Regions from separate parts of the Variovorax sp. H27-G14 genome, predicted to be linked through region 1. Evidence: riboswitches for the same ligand, from Rfam matches in the RefSeq annotation. Region 1 holds a riboswitch; the other holds the start of a gene.

Region 1 (8,834 bases):
GCGGTCAATTCGCCCGGAGGTCGCCACGGTACACAACATGGATTTTGTTGCCGTCAGGGTCGCGCAGGTAGGCGCCGTAATAGCCCTGGCCGTAGCGTGGGCGAGGGCCCGGCGCGCCTTCGTCGCTGGCGCCGTGGCCGATGTGCCGGAGGGCCGCCTCGTGGGCGGCGTCGACGGCCTCGGCCGAGGCCGCGCTGAACGCGACCATGCTGCCGTTGCCGACGCTGGCGGGTTCACCGTTCAGCGGGATGTACGCGTAGAAGCGCGGGAGCGCCTGCCCAGGCGCTGTCCAGCAGGCGGCCTCGGGGCCGCCGTCGGGCACGACCGGGCGGCGCACCAGGCCGAGCGGCGCGAGCAGTGCGTCGTAGAAGGCGGCGGTGCGCGGCAGGTCGGTGCAGCCGACGGTCACGTGGCTGAACATCAACTGCTCCTGGGGCTGGCGGCCAGCGGCGCGGCGCTGGCGCCCGCCGGCTGCGACAGCCGCTTGCCGATCACCACCGTGGCGACCACGGCAATGGCAAAGCCCAGCGTCACCAGGTCGAGCGGCTCGCCCAGGATGGGGATGGACGCGAGGATCGACAAGAACGGCTGCAGCAGCTGCGTCTGGCTCACGCGCAGCGCGCCGCCCAGGGCCAGGCCGCGGTACCAGGCAAAGAAGCCGATCCACATCGAGAACATGCCGACATACACAAAGCCCAGCCACGACGCGGTGGCGATCGGCTGCGTCGGCCACAGCATCAGCGTGGCTGGCAGCGTGACGGGCAGCGCCATCACGCAGACCCAGCAGATCACGCGCTCCGCGCCCAGCGACGGCGTGACCTGCGCGCCGTAGATGTAGCCGAACGAAGCCGCAATGACCGCGCCCACCAGCAGCAGGTCGGCCCATTCAAAGCCGAAGCCGTGCCCCGTCTGGCTGGCGCGCAGCACCGAGAACACCACCACCAGCAGGCTGCCCGCCACGGCGCACAGCCAGAAGCCGAGCCGCGCGCGCTGGTGCAGCACCCAGGCCGCCACAGCGGCCGTAACCAGCGGCAGCAGCGCCGTTACCACCGCCGCGTGGCTGGCCGTGACCACGCGCAGCGCGTAGCCCAGCAGCAGCGGATAGCCGACAGCGTTGCCCAGCACCGCCATGCCCAGCGGCTTCCATTCGTGCCGGGCCGGGCGCGGCGAGCGCGTGGCCAGCAGGAAAATGGCCGACAGCACGCCCGCCAGCGCCGCGCGCCCCAGCGTCACGAACCAGGGCGAGAGCTGCGGCGCCTCTTGCGAGCCGGTGGCCAGGCGCGTCATGGGCAGCGTGACGGCAAACATCGCCACCCCGACCACGCCCAGCCACATGCCCAGCGTTTCGTCCTTGATGTCGAGCTTCATACGCGCACCATCCACCACGCGGTGAGCACCAGCACCAGGCCCATGGCGCGGTTGAACCACAGCAGCCGCGCGCCCTTGGCAAGCCAGTCGCGCAGCAGGGCGCCGACCAGCGCATAGGCAAAGTTGCTGGCAAAGGCAAAGACCAGCATCACCGGCGCCACGATGGCGAAGCGCCCGAGCGCATCGGGCTGCCCGGCAATCCAGCCCGCCACCAGCGTGAGCGCCAGCAGCCAGGCCTTGATGTTCACGAACTGCAGCATCACGCCCTGGCCGAAGCCCACCGACAGCTTCGCGCCGTCGGCCTTGCCCAGCGTGCGGCTGCCGCTGAGCTTGTACGCCAGCCACAGCAGATAGCCGATGCCCAGCGCCTTGATGCCCACCCGCAGCGCAGGCACCGCGACCACCAGCGCGCCGATGCCGGCGGCGCTCAGCGCCAGCAGCAAGGTCCAGCCGACCGGCACCGCCAGCACGAAGCGCATGGCGCGCGGCATGCCGCCGTTGGCCGCCAGGGCGGTGGAGAGCGTGGTGTTGGGTCCGGGCGAGAAACTCATCGCCGTGGCCAGCACCAGCAGCGCGGTGAATTCTTGCCAGTTCATGGCACACACTCTAAACTTCAGACCATTACAGTTGCAGTACAGATGACCGAACAATCGCGGAATCTGTATTGGTCAATCCTTCGACACAGCGCCTGCAATTGCGCAAGGCGCCAAGCTTTTCCGGGGCACGACAACGCATGCTGACTCGCACCTCCACCCAATCGCTCACCACCCAGCTGGCCGACCGCCTGGCCGAGCGCATTCGCACCCGGCTGCTGCCGCCCGGCGCGCGGCTGCCCTCGGTGCGCGAGTGCGCGCGCCAGCAGGGCGTGAGCCCGTACACGGTGGTCGCCGCGTATGACCAGCTGCTGGCGCAGGGGCTGGTGGAGGCGCGCCGCCAGCGCGGCTTTTATGTGCGCGATTCGGCACCGGTGCAGGACGCCCGCTCGGCCAACAGCGCACACGCCGGTGGCGCGAGCGGCATGCCAGCTGCAATGGCCGTGCAGATGATGGCCTCGCGCGTGCCGGCCGACGCCAGCTCGCTCATCCGCAGCATGTTCCACCGCCCCAGCGACAAGCCGCAGCCGGGCATGGGCGTGTTCCCGCCCGACTGGATGGCCTCGACCTTCATGCCCACGGCCGTGCGCCGCATGACCAGCACCGCCGTGCTGCAGGAGCTGTCGCTGCAGTACGGCGAGCCGGCGGGCGACGGCAGCCTGCGGCGCAGCCTGTCGCAGAAGCTGATGGGCATCAACGTGCCGGCCTCGCCCGACCAGATCGTGACCACCATCGGCGCCACGCATGCGCTGGACATCGTGAGCCGCACGCTGCTGCGCGCGGGCGACCCGGTGATGGTCGAAGAGCCGGGCTGGGCGCTGGAGTTCGCGCGGCTGGAGGCGCTGGGCATGCGCATCCTGCCGGTGCCGCGGCGCGCCGACGGGCCCGACCTGGACGTGATGGCCCAGTACTGCAGGCTGCACCAGCCCAAGCTGTTCGTCAGCGTGAGCGTGCTGCACAACCCGACCGGCTACAGCCTCACGCCGGGCAGCGCACACCGGGTGCTGCAACTGGCCAACGAGCACGACTTTCACATCGTCGAAGACGACACCTACAGCCACCTCGCGCCCGAGCACGCCACGCGCCTCAGCGCGCTAGACGGGCTGCAGCGCACCATCTACGTGAGCGGCTTCGCGAAGATCATCGCGCCCAACTGGCGCATCGGCTTTCTGGCCGCGCCGCCCGCGCTGAAGGAGCGGCTGCTCGAAACCAAGCTGCTGGCCACGCTGACCTCGCCCACGCTGTTCGAGCGGGCCTTGTCGTGGTGCATCGACCAGGGGCAGCTGCGCCGGCATTCGGAGCGCGTGCGCATCCGGCTCGACGGGGCGCGTGGGCGCGCGGTAAAGCTGGCCATGTCGCACGGCTGCACCTTCGCGTCGGAGCCGGCGGGCCTGTTCGGCTGGGTCGACACCGGCGTGGACACCGACGCGCTCACCCAGCGCATGCTCGACCAGGGCTACCTGCTGGCGCCGGGCTCGCTGTTTCATGCGCGCCGCCCGCCCAGCACGCTGATGCGGATCAACTTCGCAACCTCGCAGGACGCGACCTTCTGGAAGGTGTTCAGCAAGGTGCGAAGCGAGCTCTGAGGGCCGCCAAAAACCACGGGGCCTTGGAGTAAGCTGGGCGGCACAAGAAAACCCAGCCTGGAGACCCTGCCCATGAGCAATGCCAACAAGCCCTTCGACTTCAGCCAGTTCGTCCCCGGATTCGACTTCCTGAAGAACCTTGCCGGGGGTGCTGCCGCCGCCGGCGGTGGCGGGGCCGGCGCGGTGCCCGGCATTCCGAGCCTGGCCAGCTGGGTGGCGCCCACGCTGAGCGTGGAAGAGGTCGACAAGCGCATCCAGGAACTCAAGACGGTGCAGTACTGGCTGGAGCAGAACGGCCACGCGCTCAAGGCGACCATCCAGGCGCTGGAGGTGCAGAAGATGACCCTGTCGACGCTGCGCGGCATGAACGTGCGCATGGAAGACATTGCCAGCGCGTTCACCAAGCAGGCGGCCGCAATGGCCCCGGCCGCTGCTGCGCCGGCCGCACCCGCCGCGTTCTCTTCGGCGCCCGCGCCGGAGCCCGAACCCGAAGAGGTCGATGAGGTCGAAGAGACCGAAGACGAAGCCACCGAAGAAGAAACATCCACCGCGGCGAAAAAGCCACGGGGTGGCAAGGCCGCCAAGGCCGGCGCTGCCGGCGTGGTCGACCCGATGCAGTGGTGGGGCGCGCTCACAGAGCAGTTTCAGCACATCGCCAGCTCGGCGCTGCAGGACGCGGCCCAGCTCAAGGTGCCCGCCATGGCGCAGCCGCTGGCCGACGTGGTCGGCCAGGTCATGGGCAAGAAGCCCGCCGCCGCCAAAAAGGCAGCATCCGCGAAGGCGGCACCGGTGAAGGCCGCGGCCAGAAAGTCGCCCGCCACGCCGGCCGCCAAAAAGAAGACATCGACCGCCGCGCGAAAGCGAACCTCCGCCCGACGCTGACGTCATACACAGACATTTTTTTGAAGAGAACGGGTTGGCACGCACCATGAAGTTGTTTCCCTCCGGCCATGCCACCCACCCGCAATGGCGCATGGCGGCCGGCCTCGTGCTGGCCCAGTTGCGCGCGCAAATGGCGCTGCCCGACTACGCGTCGGCACCCACGCTCGGCCTGCTCTACATCACCGACCACTACGCCAGCGACGCGCAGGACATCCTCGACCACCTGAGCGGCGAGCTGCCCGAAGTGACCGACTGGTCGGGCACCGTGGGCATCGGCGTGTCGGCCAACAACGCCGAGTACTTCGACGAGCCCGGCATCAGCCTGATGCTGTGCGCGCTGCCCAGCGACCAGTACCGCGTGTTCTCGGGCGTGGCGCCGCTGGGCAACTCAGAGATGAGCGGCTTCGAGGCGCACACGGCGCTGGTGCATGCCGACCCCGCCACACCCGACCTGACCGAGCTGATAAGCGAGATGGCCGGGCGCACCGACACCGGCTACCTGTTCGGCGGCCTGACCTCGGGCCGCGGCAGCGCGTTGCAATTTGCCGTGGGCGGCAACGGCAACATCCGCGGGCAGGGCGCGGCGGGCGGCGTGTTTTCGGGCGGCCTGTCGGGCGTGGTGTTCGGCGAGGGCGTGCGGCTGGTGTCGCGCGTCACGCAGGGCTGCCAGCCGCTGCGCTCGGGCGCGGTGCGCGAGCGCGAGATCACCGAGGCCGACGGCAACCTGCTGCTCAAGCTCGACGGCGAGCCGGCGCTCGACGTGCTGCTGGCCGACCTGCAGGTGTCGCTGGAGCGGCCGCAGGAGGCCATCGACGCGGTGCGCAACACGCTGGTCGGCCTGGCCGACGCGGGCAGTGACGGCATTCGCCGCACCGGCGACCTGGGCGCCGACGTGCTGGTGCGCCACATCATCGGGCTGGACCCCACACGGCGCGGCATCGCCATTGCCGACGTGGCCGAGGCCGGCATGCGCCTGACCTTCTGCCGGCGCAACGCGCAGGCCGCACGCGCCGACCTGATGCGCATCTGCGCCGAAATCAGAGAAGAGCTGGAGCCCGAAGAGCAGACCCTGGCCACCGCGCGCGCCGTGGCGGCGGGCGAGGCCGAGGCCGCGCCGCACCCCGCGCGGCGCATTGCGGGCGCGGTGTATGTGAGCTGCTCCGGCCGCGGTGGCCCGCACTTCGGCGCGCCGGGCGCGGAGCTGCAGATCGTGCGGCACGCGCTGGGCGACGTGCCCCTGGTCGGGTTCTTCGCTGCCGGCGAAATTGCCCGGCATCACCTGTATGGCTATACGGGTGTGCTGACGGTGTTCACCAGCAAGGACTGAGCAATACAGCCCCGGTCAGGCCGGCTGCAGCACGCGCGGCTGGCCCGCCGGCATGCCGGTGAACGCGAAGTCCAGCTCGGGCGCCAGCCCGCTCACGATGCGCGCAATCGACTTGCCCGAGCCGCAGGCGTGCGTCCAGCCCAGCGTGCCGTGACCGGTGTTGAGGAACAGGTTCGCCAGCTTGGTCTTGCCGATCAGCGGCACGTTGCTTGGCGTGGCGGGGCGCAGGCCGGTCCAGAACTGGGCCTGCGTGGTGTCGCCGGCGCCGGGGAACAGCTCTTCGACTCGGCGCACGATGGCTTCGCAGCGCACCGGGTTCAGGTCGCGGTCGTAGCCGTTGAGCTCGGCCGTGCCGGCAATGCGCAGCCGGTCGCCCCCGTCAACGCCCGGCGACGTGTAGCGCGAGAACACGAGCTTGAACTCGTCGTCGGTCAGCGAGACCTGGTGGGCCTTGCTGGCGTCCTTTACAGGCAGCGTCACCGAGTAGCCCTTGGCCGGGTAGATCGGCAAACGAATGCCCAGCGGCGCGGCCAGCAGCGGGCTCAGCGAGCCCATCGCCATCACGAAGGCGTCGCCGCGGATGCGCTGGAAGCGGCCTTCGTTGTCGGTGGCCTCCACGTGGTCGATCTTGCCGCCGGCTTCGCGCAGCGCGGTGATGGTGTGGCTCATCAGAAACTTCACGCCGGCCGCGGCGGCCAGGTTGGAGAGTTCGCGCGCAAACAGATTGGCGTCGCCCGATTCGTCTTCCGCCGTGTAGGTGGCGCCGGCCAGCTTGGGGCGGATGTGGGCCAGCGCGGGCTCGATCTTCACCGCCTCGTCGGCCGAGATGACCTGCCGCTCGCAGCCCAGCGCGCGCATCTGCTCGGCGGGGGCGAGGGCGCCGTCGAACTCCTTTTGCGTCGTATAGAAGTGAAGGATGCCCTGGGCGCGCTGGTCGTACGCAATGTGCGTGTCGCGGCGCAACTGTTGCAACATCTCGCGGCTGTATGTACCCAGACGCACGATCTGCTCGATGTTGTGCCGTGTGCGCGCCGGGGTGCATTCGCGCAGAAACTGCAGGCCCCAGAGCCACTGGCGCATGTCGGCGCGAATGCGAAACAGCAGCGGCGCGTCTTCCTTGCCCAGCCATTGCAACACCTTGAGCGGCGCGCTGGGGTTGGCCCAGGGTTCGGCATGGCTCACGGAAATTTGCCCGCCGTTGGCGAAGCTGGTTTCGGCGGCCGGGGTGGCCTGCCGGTCGATCACGGTCACGTCGTGGCCGAGTTGCTGGAGGTAGTAAGCCGAGGTCACGCCGAGCAGGCCGGCGCCAAGAACAATCACGCGCATTTCAAGTACCTTTGAGGTTGCAGCGCTTGAACGACGGGCGTGGTGTGCTATTGAATCAATAGCAGGCAACCGGACGACCGAAGTCCAAGTTGCCGCTCCCCCTGTCCTCGGTACCTGAGAGATTCACCCCCTGCGCCCGCAGCGGGTTTGCTCCTTCGGTGCATCTCGACCACCCGTGAGGGGGTGAGATGGCTCTCCAGACGGCGTTTGATGTAGTGCAGTACTGACCCCTTGCCGAAATCTTCGAGATCTCGTCAGGCCGACCTGAGCGTTCATGGGAGTTTGCGCCTTCGGTAGGGCCACCAGGTGGCCCGCTCTCCTGCAGTGTGGCCGATTGTAAACACCGAGTGAAGAGAGCGGTAGCGTCTTGTGTTTCTCTCTATAAGCCCAATGGGATAATCGCGCGCTACTTTCATTGCCGCAGGGCGATGACTTCGAACATACATTCAGGGGACCCCATGATCTTGGTTACCGGCGGCGCTGGCTTCATTGGCGCCAATTTCGTACTCGACTGGATCGCGAACAGCGACGAGCCCGTAGTCAACCTCGACAAGCTGACCTACGCAGGCAACCTCGAGACGCTCGCCTCGCTCAAGGGCAACCCGAAACACATCTTCGTGCAGGGCGACATCGGCGACAGCGCCCTCGTCGAGCGCTTGCTGGCCGAGCACAAGCCGCGCGCCGTGGTCAACTTTGCCGCCGAGTCGCATGTGGACCGCTCCATTCACGGCCCCGAAGACTTCGTACAGACCAACGTGCTCGGCACCTTCCGCCTGCTCGAAGCCGTGCGCGGCTTCTGGAGCGCGCTGCCGGCCGACGACAAAACCGCCTTCCGCTTTCTGCACGTGTCCACCGACGAGGTGTACGGCTCGCTCTCCAAGACCGACCCCGCCTTCACCGAAGAGCACAAGTACGAGCCCAACAGCCCGTACTCGGCCAGCAAGGCCGCCAGCGACCACCTGGTGCGCGCCTGGCACCACACCTACGGCCTGCCGGTGGTCACCACCAACTGCTCCAACAACTACGGCCCGTTTCACTTCCCCGAGAAGCTGATCCCGCTGATGATCGTCAACGCCCTGGCCGGCAAGCCGCTGCCCGTGTACGGCGACGGCATGCAGGTGCGCGACTGGCTCTACGTGAAAGACCACTGCAGCGCCATTCGCCGCGTGCTCGAAGCCGGCCGCCTCGGCGAGACCTACAACGTGGGCGGCTGGAACGAGAAGCCCAACATCGAGATCGTCAACACCGTGTGCGCGCTGCTCGACGAGCTCAGCCCCAAGGCCGGCGGCCAGCCGTACAAAGCGCAGATCACCTACGTCACCGACCGCCCCGGCCACGACCGCCGCTACGCCATCGATGCACGCAAGCTCGAAGCAGAGCTCGGCTGGAAGCCCGCAGAAACTTTCGACACCGGCATCCGCAAGACCGTGGAGTGGTACCTCGCGAACAGCGAATGGGTGCGCAACGTGCAAAGCGGCGCCTACCGCGAATGGGTCGAGAAGCAGTACGACGCCGCACCTGCCGCACCTGCCGCACCTGCCGCACCTGCCGCATCGGCAAAGGCCGCCGCATGAAGTTGCTGCTGCTGGGCAAGGGCGGGCAGGTCGGCTGGGAGCTGCAGCGCAGTCTGGCGCCGCTGGGTGAAGTGGTGGCGCTCGATTTCGACAGCACCGACCTGCACGCCGACTTCAGCCGTCCCGAGCAACTGGCCGAAACGGTGCTGAAAGTGCGCCCCGACGTCATCGTCAATGC
Region 2 (8,834 bases), on a different contig from region 1:
CCGCATTGGGCTGCAGGCTGATGCCCGCGTAGCCGGTGGCCTCGCACAGCCAGGCGCGCAGTTGGGCGTCGAGCTGGGCATAGCCCTGCAGCTGGTCGGCGGGTGCGAACGGGTGGATGTTGGCGAACTCCGGCCAGGTGATGGGGATCATCTCGCTGGTCGCATTGAGCTTCATGGTGCAGCTGCCCAGCGGGATCATGGTGCGGTCGAGCGCCAGGTCCTTGTCGCTCAAGCTGCGGATGTAGCGCAGCATGGCGGTTTCGCTCTTGTGGGTGTTGAACACCGGGTGCGTGAGAAAGGCGCTGGTGCGGCGCAGGTCGTCGGGAATCAGCGGCGTGGTGTGGGCAGCCAGGTCGTCGAAGCGCGGCATCGCGGTGCCGGCGGGCACGAACAGCGCCCACAGCGTTTCGATGTCGTTGCGCGTGGTGGTCTCGTCCAGCGAGATGCCCAGGTGCTGCTGCAGCCGCTGGCGCAGGTTGACGCCGCCGGCCTGCGCCCGCTCCAGGATGGTGTGCGTGTCGTCGCCTGTGCGAATGGTCAGCGAGTCGAAGGCGGTGGTGTTCACCGGCTCGCGGCCCATCTGCGACAGGCCCTTGGCGAGGATGGCGGTGAGCACGGCCACGCGCTGCGCAATGCGCGTGAGGCCGTCGGGCCCGTGGTACACGGCGTACATGCTGGCCACCACGGCAGGCAACACCTGCGCGGTGCAGATGTTCGACGTGGCTTTCTCGCGGCGGATGTGCTGCTCGCGCGTCTGCAGCGCGAGGCGGTAGGCGGGCTGGCCGTGGGTGTCCACGCTCACGCCGACCAGGCGGCCCGGCAGCGAGCGCTTGAAAGAATCGCGGCAGGCCAGATAGGCGGCGTGCGGGCCGCCGTTGCACAGCGGCATGCCGAAGCGCTGCGTGGTGCCGCAGACGATGTCGGCATCGAACTCGCCGGGCGCCACCAGCAGCGTGAGCGCCAGCAGGTCGGCCGCCACGATGAAGGCGGCGTCGCACTGGTGCGCATGGCCCGCGAGCGGGCGCAGGTCGTGCACGTGGCCGGTGGTGGCGGGGTACTGCGCGAGCACGCCGAAGAACTCGCCGCTCACCATCAGGTGCGGCAGCGTTTCCGACACGGTGCTCACCTTCACCTCGATGCCCAGCGGCGCGGCGCGGGTCTTGATGACCTCGATGGTCTGCGGATGGCAGTCGCCAGACACCAGGAACACATTGCTCTTGCTCTTGACGCTGCGCTTGGCCAGCGTCATGGCCTCGGCCGCGGCCGTGGCTTCGTCCAGCATCGACGCGTTGGCGATGGCCATGCCCGTGAGGTCGCACACCATCGTCTGAAAGTTGAGCAGGGCTTCCATGCGGCCCTGTGAAATTTCGGCCTGGTAGGGCGTGTACGCGGTATACCAGGCGGGGTTTTCGAGCACGTTGCGCAGGATGACGCCCGGCGTGTGCGTGCCGTAGTAGCCCTGGCCAATGAAGCTCCTGAACACCTTGTTCTTCGATGCCATCACCTTCAGCTCGGCCAGCGCGTCGGCCTCGGTCACCGGCGCGGGCAGGCGCATCGGCTTGTTCCGGCGGATGGCCGCGGGCACGATGCCGTCGATGAGCTCCGCGCGCGTGGCCGAGCCGATCACCGGCAGCATGCGCGCCTCGTCCGCCGCATCGATGCCGATGTGGCGGGCAAGGAATTCTTCGGCGTTCTCTAGTTCTTGCAAAGAGGGAAGGGCGGGCGTCGGCATGGCGGTGACTGTCTATCGGCGTTAATAAAAGAACTCAGCGGTCGCCGCCGGGCCGCCCCAAGGCGGACCGCGCCTTCCCCACGGGGGATGGAGAAGCACACGAAGTGGCAAGCCGAGGGGCAAACATCATTTCAGGATTCGGCGGCGAACTGGTCGTACGAAGCCGCGTCCAGCAAGGCGTCGAGCTGCGCGGGTTCGCTCAGCTTGACCTTGAAGAACCAGCCGCTGGCCAGCGGGTCGCTGTTGGCGAGCGAGGGGTCGGCGCGCAGCGCTTCGTTCACTTCGACAACTTCGCCCGACACGGGCATGAACACGTCGGCGGCGGCCTTGACCGATTCGACGACGCCGGCAACTTCGCCTTGCGCAAAGCTCTTGCCCACTTCAGGCAGGTCGACGAACACCACGTCGCCCAGCGCGTCCTGCGCATGCACGGTGATGCCGACAGTGGCCGCGCCGCCTTCGGCCAACACCCATTCGTGGTCCTTGGTGTACTTGATGCTCATGGAAAACTCCTCGTGGAAAAAATGTTTCGGGGTGCAGAGCCTAACGGGGCTCGGTGTCCTTCAACCGCGGTAGTAGCGGGTGGGAACGAAAGGCATGGTGGACACTTCCATTGGCACCGGCTTGCCGCGCACGATGGCCTGCACGCGCGTGCCCGGCTCCGAGAAAGCGGTGGCCACATAGGCCATGGCGATGCAGCGCTCGGCCGTGGGGCCGAGCAGGCCGCTGGTGACGATGCCGATGTCTTGGCCTTCGAAGGACTGCAGCACGCTGCCTTCGCGCACCGGAATGCGCTCCAGTGCCACCAGGCCCACGCGCTTGCGCTTGAGCGTGTCGTGGTCGGTGTGACCGGCGGCGAGCGCAGTGGCGGCGGTGAGCTGCGCCAGTATTTTTGCCGCGCCCGGAAAGCCGCCTTCGCGCGCGCCGCCCGTGCGGCGCACCTTCTGCATCGCCCAGTTCAGTGAGGCTTCGACCGGCGTGGTGGAGGTGTCGATGTCGTTGCCGTACAGGCACAGGCCGGCTTCCAGGCGCAGCGAGTTGCGCGCGCCCAGGCCCACGGGCTTGACTTCGGGCTGGGCCAGCAGCAGGCGGGCGAGGGCGTCGGCGTCCTGGGCGGCCACGGAGATCTCGAAGCCGTCTTCGCCGGTGTAGCCGCTGCGGGTGACGAAGGATGCAATGCCGCCTATCTTCACCGCACCGCCGGTCATGAACACGAAGCGCTCGATGCCGGGGGACAGGCGCGCCAGCGTGGCGGCGGCTTGCGGGCCCTGCAGTGCGAGCAGGGCGTGGTCGGGCAGGGGCTGCACCGCGCAGCGCGCACCGATCTTCTGCTGAATGTGCGCGATGTCGGCCACCTTGCAGGCGCCGTTGACGATCACGAAGAGCGAGCCGTTGCCTTCGTTGAAGAACATCAGGTCGTCGAGGATGCCGCCTTCGTCGTTCAGCAGCAGGCCGTAGCGCTGTTTGCCGACGGGCAGGTCGATGACGTCGACGGGCATCAGGGTTTCGAAGGCGGCGGCGGCGTCGGGGCCCGTCAGGCGCAGTTGGCCCATGTGGGAGATGTCGAACAGGCCGGCCGCGTCGCGTGTGTGTTTGTGTTCGGCCATGAGGCCGGCGGGGTACTGCACGGGCATCGAGTAGCCGGCGAAGGGCACCATGCGGGCGCCGAGCTCCAGGTGGAGGTCGTGCAGGGGCGTCTTGAGGAGGGTGTCGGAAGCAGATGCGCAAGAGGCCATGGGGCACTCCAAAGGGGCAGACGAAATCCATGACGCAAGCCATGGGCCACCCCTGCTGTCCGCTTTACCTGAGAGATTCGCCCCACGATCGGGGTTTGCTCCTTCGGTGGGCTGTTGTCTGGCAACGGCCTCTCTCCAGCAAGGAAACGCCGGTGTTCACCGGCGTCTTGTCAGTCCTTTTGCCTGAGCGTTCGGGGAATCCCTGCGCCTTCGGCGGCCCCGTCACGCGGGGCTCTCTCCTGACCCGGGCGAGTGTAGTGGATCGGGGCTGGGTTGCGGTTGCTCAGGGATTCAAGGATTCAGGGCGCGTGCACAGGCCGCCGGGTACTCCCCTCCGCGAATGTCCCCCGGGCTTCGCCCTCCTCCTTTATTTCGCTGCGGGGAGTACCCGACGCCCTGTGCACCAGGGCACGCTGCTGGTGTTCCGCCGATCAACCCCGGCTCTGAAAACGCTCACGTCGATGGGGTGCCTTGCGCAGCGAAATAAAGGGGGAGGCCGCAGGCCGGAGGACATTCGCGGAGCAAGGCACCCCGTCGGCGTGAGCGTCGCCCTGAACAGAACATCGACGAACTTCAACCGTTCAATGAACAACCTCAGCCGGCGGCAACAACCGATCGATACGCTCGCGCAACGATTCGGCCCGCTCCGGCCCCGCGCTTTTCTCGACCTCCGACAGCATCAGCGCCGCAATGGTCAGCATGGCCTCGCGGTCGCGCGCCTCGCGCAGGGCGTCGCGCATCTGCAGCGCAAATTTTGGGTCGCGGCGCACGAACATGCGCTCGCACATGTCGAACAGGAACATGCGCGTGGTGGCCAGCGAACGCTTGCCGTCGAAGGTGTCGGCCGACATGCTGACCTGGATCGGCTCGGCCACAGCAGCTACAGCGGCCGCCGCAGCCTGCGCCACCTGTGCGGCTGCCGATGCTGCAACAGCCGCCGCATGCGGGTCGTGAAGGTAACCCCGCTGCACCAGCGCCAGCAGCACCTGCTCGGCCTCACCCCGCGTGGTGAACAACGGACTGAAGTCCGTCAGCGAACGCCGGCCATCGGCCATCAGCAGCAACGCACGCTCGCGCTGGCTCAGCGTGCGCTGGTCGCCCTGGAGTTCGTCGCGCGCCTTGTCGGTCTTGGTGGGGAGCATGGCAGCCACAGCTTTCTGGGATCGGGGGCTGAAGCATCGTTGCATGCGGTGACATCTTCATGAACCGTTTGGTTTAAGTGGTCAGGCTCGCATTCACGCCATGTTTCAGGCGGTGGCAGCTTCCTCCTCAACCGGCACCATCGGCACCACCGGCACCGTCCGGTTGCGCAACCGCAGCGCCAGCCCCGTCGCCACGCACAGCACGCACAACACCGTCGTCAGCGTGACCCCCAGCCCGCGTGCGTCCGACAGCATGCCGAACAGCGGTGACACCAGCCCGCCCACGGAGAGCGCCAGCCCCAGCGTGATTCCGCTGGCCGTGGCCGGGTTGCGCGGCAGGTAGTCCTGCGCCAGCGTTACCTGCGCCGCGAAAGGCAGAAACATGCACATGCCCAACAGCGCAGTACAGGCCAGCGCCCAGGCCGCGTTCGGCGCCAGCACCAGGCCCGCCATGGCCGGCAACGCGAACAGGTAGCCCGCGCGGATGGTGCCCATGCGGCCGATGCGGTCGCCAAGCCAGCCGCCCAGCAGCGTGCCCACGGCACCGAACGCGGTGAAGGCGGTGAGCGCCGCCGCACCCTGAAACGCGGTGCCGTGCAGGTCGCGGGTGATGCGCAACGAGAGCATCGACAGCACCGTGACATACGGAATCGACCAGCCCACGATGGTCGCCACCAGCACGCCGAAGGCACGCCAGTCGTTATGCGGCTTCAGCAGATGACTGGCGGCCTGGCGTGCAGCTGCGGCCGCTGCAACCGAGGCACGCTGGCCCCCCGCGTTCGCCACCACCCACACCACGCCCATGGCCAGCGCGGGCAGCCCCAGCAGGTAGCTGCGCGACAGGCTGCCGCCGCCGACCACCGTGGCCGCCAGCACCGGCGCGAACGAAGCGCCGATGGTGCCGCCCACCGAGAACACGCTCATTGCCTTCTGCGAAGCACCGCCGGCAGCGCGCGCGGCCACCGTGGCCGGCGGGTGGTACGCCGCAATGCCCAGGCCGCACAGCGCAATGGCGATCCAGGTCAGCAGGTAGCTCTGGCTGACGCCCGCCAGCACCACGCCCAGTGCCGCCACCAGAAAACCGGTGGGCACCAGCCAGCTGCGTGGATGGCGGTCGGCATACAGGCCGAACAGCGGCTGCACCACGCTCGACAGGCCGGTGGCCGCCAGCATCAGCCCGGCCGCGGCCGTGTAGCTGTAGCCGCGCTCCAGCACCATGAAGGGCAGCAGCGCGGGCACCAGGCCCTGGTAAAGGTCGTTGACGGCATGGGTGCCGGTGAGCAGCCCGAGTCGGCGCTTGTTCATGAGGGTCGCTTCTTTCGTTTCCTGGTGAAAAAAGCATCGTAGGAAGCCGTGCGAAGATGTTCTCTCTACGAATTGGCATTCATCGTCGAGAAATGGACAAAGCAATCAACCTGCGCCCCGAAGAAGGCGAGTCGACCCCGCGCGCCGTCGCGGTGCTGGCGACCGACCCCGCGGGGGACGCCTTCATTCCGCCGCACACGCACCGTCGCGGGCAGCTGATTCACGCCATCTCCGGCGTGATGCTCGTGAGCGCGGCGGCCGGAAGCTGGGTGGTGCCGACCGGGCGCGGCGTGTGGGTGCCCGGCGGCATGGAGCATCAGATTCGCATGGCGGGCGAGGTGCGCATGCGCACCGTGTTCGTCGAGCCCGGCATGCGCGCGGACCTGGGCAGCCAATGCCGCGTGATTCATGTGGGCGAGCTGCTGCGCGCGCTCATCGTCACGGCGGTGGCGCTGCCGCTGGACTACGCACCGGGCGGGCGCGACGAACGTGTGATGGAGCTGATGCTCGACGAGATCGAGGCCGCGCCTGCTCTGTCGCTGCATGTGCCCATGCCGCGCCATGCGCGCCTGGCGGCGCTGTGCGAAGAACTGGTGCGCGACCCCTCGCTGCCCGCCTCGCTCGACGCCTGGGCGCTGCGCCTGCACATGAACAGCCGCACGCTCGCGCGCCTGTTTCAGCGCGAGACGGGCATGAACTTCGGGGCGTGGTGCCGGCAGGCACGGCTGCTGTTGAGCCTGCCCAAGCTGGCCGCCGGCGCGTCGGTTCTGGACGTGGCGCTGTCGCACGGCTACGAGAGCCCGAGCGCCTTCACCGCCATGTTCCGGCGCACGCTGGGCGTGCCGCCCAGCGTGTACCTGCGCCGTTGATTGCTACTTGGCGTAGACCAGGTCGCGCAGTGCCAGCGACACCCACGGCACATAGGTGATCACCATCAGGCACGCCAGGATCACCAGCACGAAAGGCACAAGGTGCCGCACGATGCGGTCCAGCGATATTCGCGCCACCGTGCAGGCCGCGAACAGGTTCACACCGAAGGGCGGCGTGATCATGCCCAGCGCCAGGTTCACCACCATGATCAGCCCGAAGTGCACCGGGTCGATGCCGAAGTGCACCGCCACCGGCGCCAGAATCGGCGCCAGCACGATGATGGCCGCGCTGGTCTCGATGAACATGCCAATCACGAACAGCGCCGCGTTCACGCCCAGCAGGAACATGGCCGGAGACTTCAGCACCTCCTGCAGCCAGTGGCCAATGGCGTCGGGCACGCCCGCGCGGGTGATCAGAAACGCGAACAGCCCCGCGTTGGCAATGATGAACATGATCACCGCCGACGACATCACCGACTTGCGCAAGATCACGTACAGGTCGGTCAGCTTGATCTCGCGGTAGATCACCACGCCCACCACCAGCGCGTAGAACACCGCCACGGCCGAGGCCTCGGTCGGCGTGAAGATGCCGCCGTAGATGCCGCCCAGAATGATCACCGGCATCAGCAGCGCCCAGCCGGCCTGCCACAGCGCACGGCCGAAGGGCATGCGGCCTTCGCCGTCGGTCTTGCCCCAGCCCTTCCACTTGCAGTAGGCCCACACGAAGAACATGAGCGCCAGGCTGATCAGAATGCCGGGGCCGAAGCCCGCGATGAACAGCTCGCCAATGGACACCTCGGCGCTCACGCCGTAAAGAATCAAGGGAATCGACGGCGGAATGATCACGCCCAGCTCCGCGCTGGTGGCCTGCAGGGCCGCCGCGTAAGACGCGGGGTAGCCGTGCTTGATGAGCGCCGGAATCAGGATGGCGCCAATCGCAAAGGTGGTGGCCACCGACGAGCCCGACACCGCCGCAAAGATCATGCAGGTGAGCACGCAGGTCATGGGCAGGCCGCCCTGCACGCCGCCCACGATGCTCTTGGCAAACTCCACCAGCCGGCGCGAGATGCCGCCGGTTTCCATCAGGTTGCCCGCCAGAATGAAGAACGGAATGGCCGCCAGCGGAAACTTGTTGATCGAGTTGAACATCTCCTTCACGGAGATGAGCATGTTGGCGTTGGTGACCTGAATGCCCACGATCGACGAGAGCCCGATGGACACCGCCACGGAAATCGACAGTGCAAAGCACAGCACCATCGTTGCAACCATCACGACACTCATTGCGCGGTCTCCAGTTCGAGCCGCTTGGGGTCGAGAAAATTACCAACGATGCCGAACAGGCAAAACACCGAACCCACCGGCAGCGCCAGGTAGGCCCACACCATCGACAGGCTTTCAAGCCCGGCCATCGACTGCACGCGCCCGCGCATGGCGTAGTCCCAGCCCCACCACAGAATGACGAGCATCAGCGCCAACGCCGCCAGGCTCACCACCGCGTCGAGCACGCGGCGCATGCGCGGCGGGCTCCAGCGGTAGAGCACGTCCACGCTGACCATCGCGCCCTGGCGAAACGCCATCGGAATGCCCATGAAGACCATCCAGATGAGGCTCACGCGAATCAAAATCTCACTCCATTCGGCCGGTTGCTCCAGCACGAAACGGGTGACGATCTGGAACACGCCCAGCGCCGACGCCACGACCAGCATCGCGCAGGCCATCAGCATCGAGAAGCCGGTGGTCCAGCGCTCGATGCCCAGGAACTTGTCTTTCACTTGTAGTCGCGGATCTTGTCGAGATTGGCCTTGCCGAAGTCCTTCTCGAACTGGGCATTGACCGGCGCTAGCGCGGCAACGAACTTGGCCTTGTCGACGTTGTCGATCACCGTCACGCCCTTGGCGCGCAGGTCGGCCACGCCCTTGGCGTCGTCTTCGTCCACGCGCGCGCGGTTGACCTTGGTGCCTTCCTTGGCGGCTTCGAGGAACGCCGTCTTGTCGGCTGCGCTGAGCTTGTCGAAGCTAGCCTTGTTCATCAGGAAGATGCAGGGCGAGTA

What was found. Region 1 has a riboswitch for glycine ahead of VLK31_RS23915 (D-amino acid dehydrogenase). Riboswitches for the same ligand answer to the same signal wherever they lie in the genome.
Region 2: another riboswitch for glycine. It lies ahead of gcvT (glycine cleavage system aminomethyltransferase GcvT); the one in region 1 lies ahead of VLK31_RS23915 (D-amino acid dehydrogenase).

Annotation. Positions count from the first base shown of each region.
Region 1 is NZ_JAYLVN010000012.1:8,619-17,452, reverse strand. Features, by position in the region: gene VLK31_RS23945 (VOC family protein) at 5-421, opposite strand; gene VLK31_RS23940 (DMT family transporter) at 421-1,368, opposite strand; gene VLK31_RS23935 (LysE family translocator) at 1,365-1,964, opposite strand; gene VLK31_RS23930 (PLP-dependent aminotransferase family protein) at 2,102-3,547, shown strand; gene VLK31_RS23925 (PhaM family polyhydroxyalkanoate granule multifunctional regulatory protein) at 3,620-4,429, shown strand; gene VLK31_RS23920 (FIST C-terminal domain-containing protein) at 4,476-5,756, shown strand; gene VLK31_RS23915 (D-amino acid dehydrogenase) at 5,772-7,082, opposite strand; glycine riboswitch at 7,174-7,292, opposite strand; glycine riboswitch at 7,328-7,414, opposite strand; gene rfbB (dTDP-glucose 4,6-dehydratase) at 7,541-8,656, shown strand; gene rfbD (dTDP-4-dehydrorhamnose reductase) at 8,653-8,834, shown strand, end outside.
Region 2 is NZ_JAYLVN010000009.1:73,844-82,677, reverse strand. Features, by position in the region: gene gcvP (aminomethyl-transferring glycine dehydrogenase) at 1-1,732, opposite strand, end outside; gene gcvH (glycine cleavage system protein GcvH) at 1,864-2,235, opposite strand; gene gcvT (glycine cleavage system aminomethyltransferase GcvT) at 2,296-3,468, opposite strand; glycine riboswitch at 3,514-3,617, opposite strand; glycine riboswitch at 3,630-3,720, opposite strand; gene VLK31_RS20955 (hypothetical protein) at 4,050-4,610, opposite strand; gene VLK31_RS20950 (MFS transporter) at 4,716-5,915, opposite strand; gene VLK31_RS20945 (AraC family transcriptional regulator) at 6,008-6,784, shown strand; gene VLK31_RS20940 (TRAP transporter large permease) at 6,788-8,065, opposite strand; gene VLK31_RS20935 (TRAP transporter small permease) at 8,062-8,556, opposite strand; gene VLK31_RS20930 (TRAP transporter substrate-binding protein) at 8,553-8,834, opposite strand, start outside.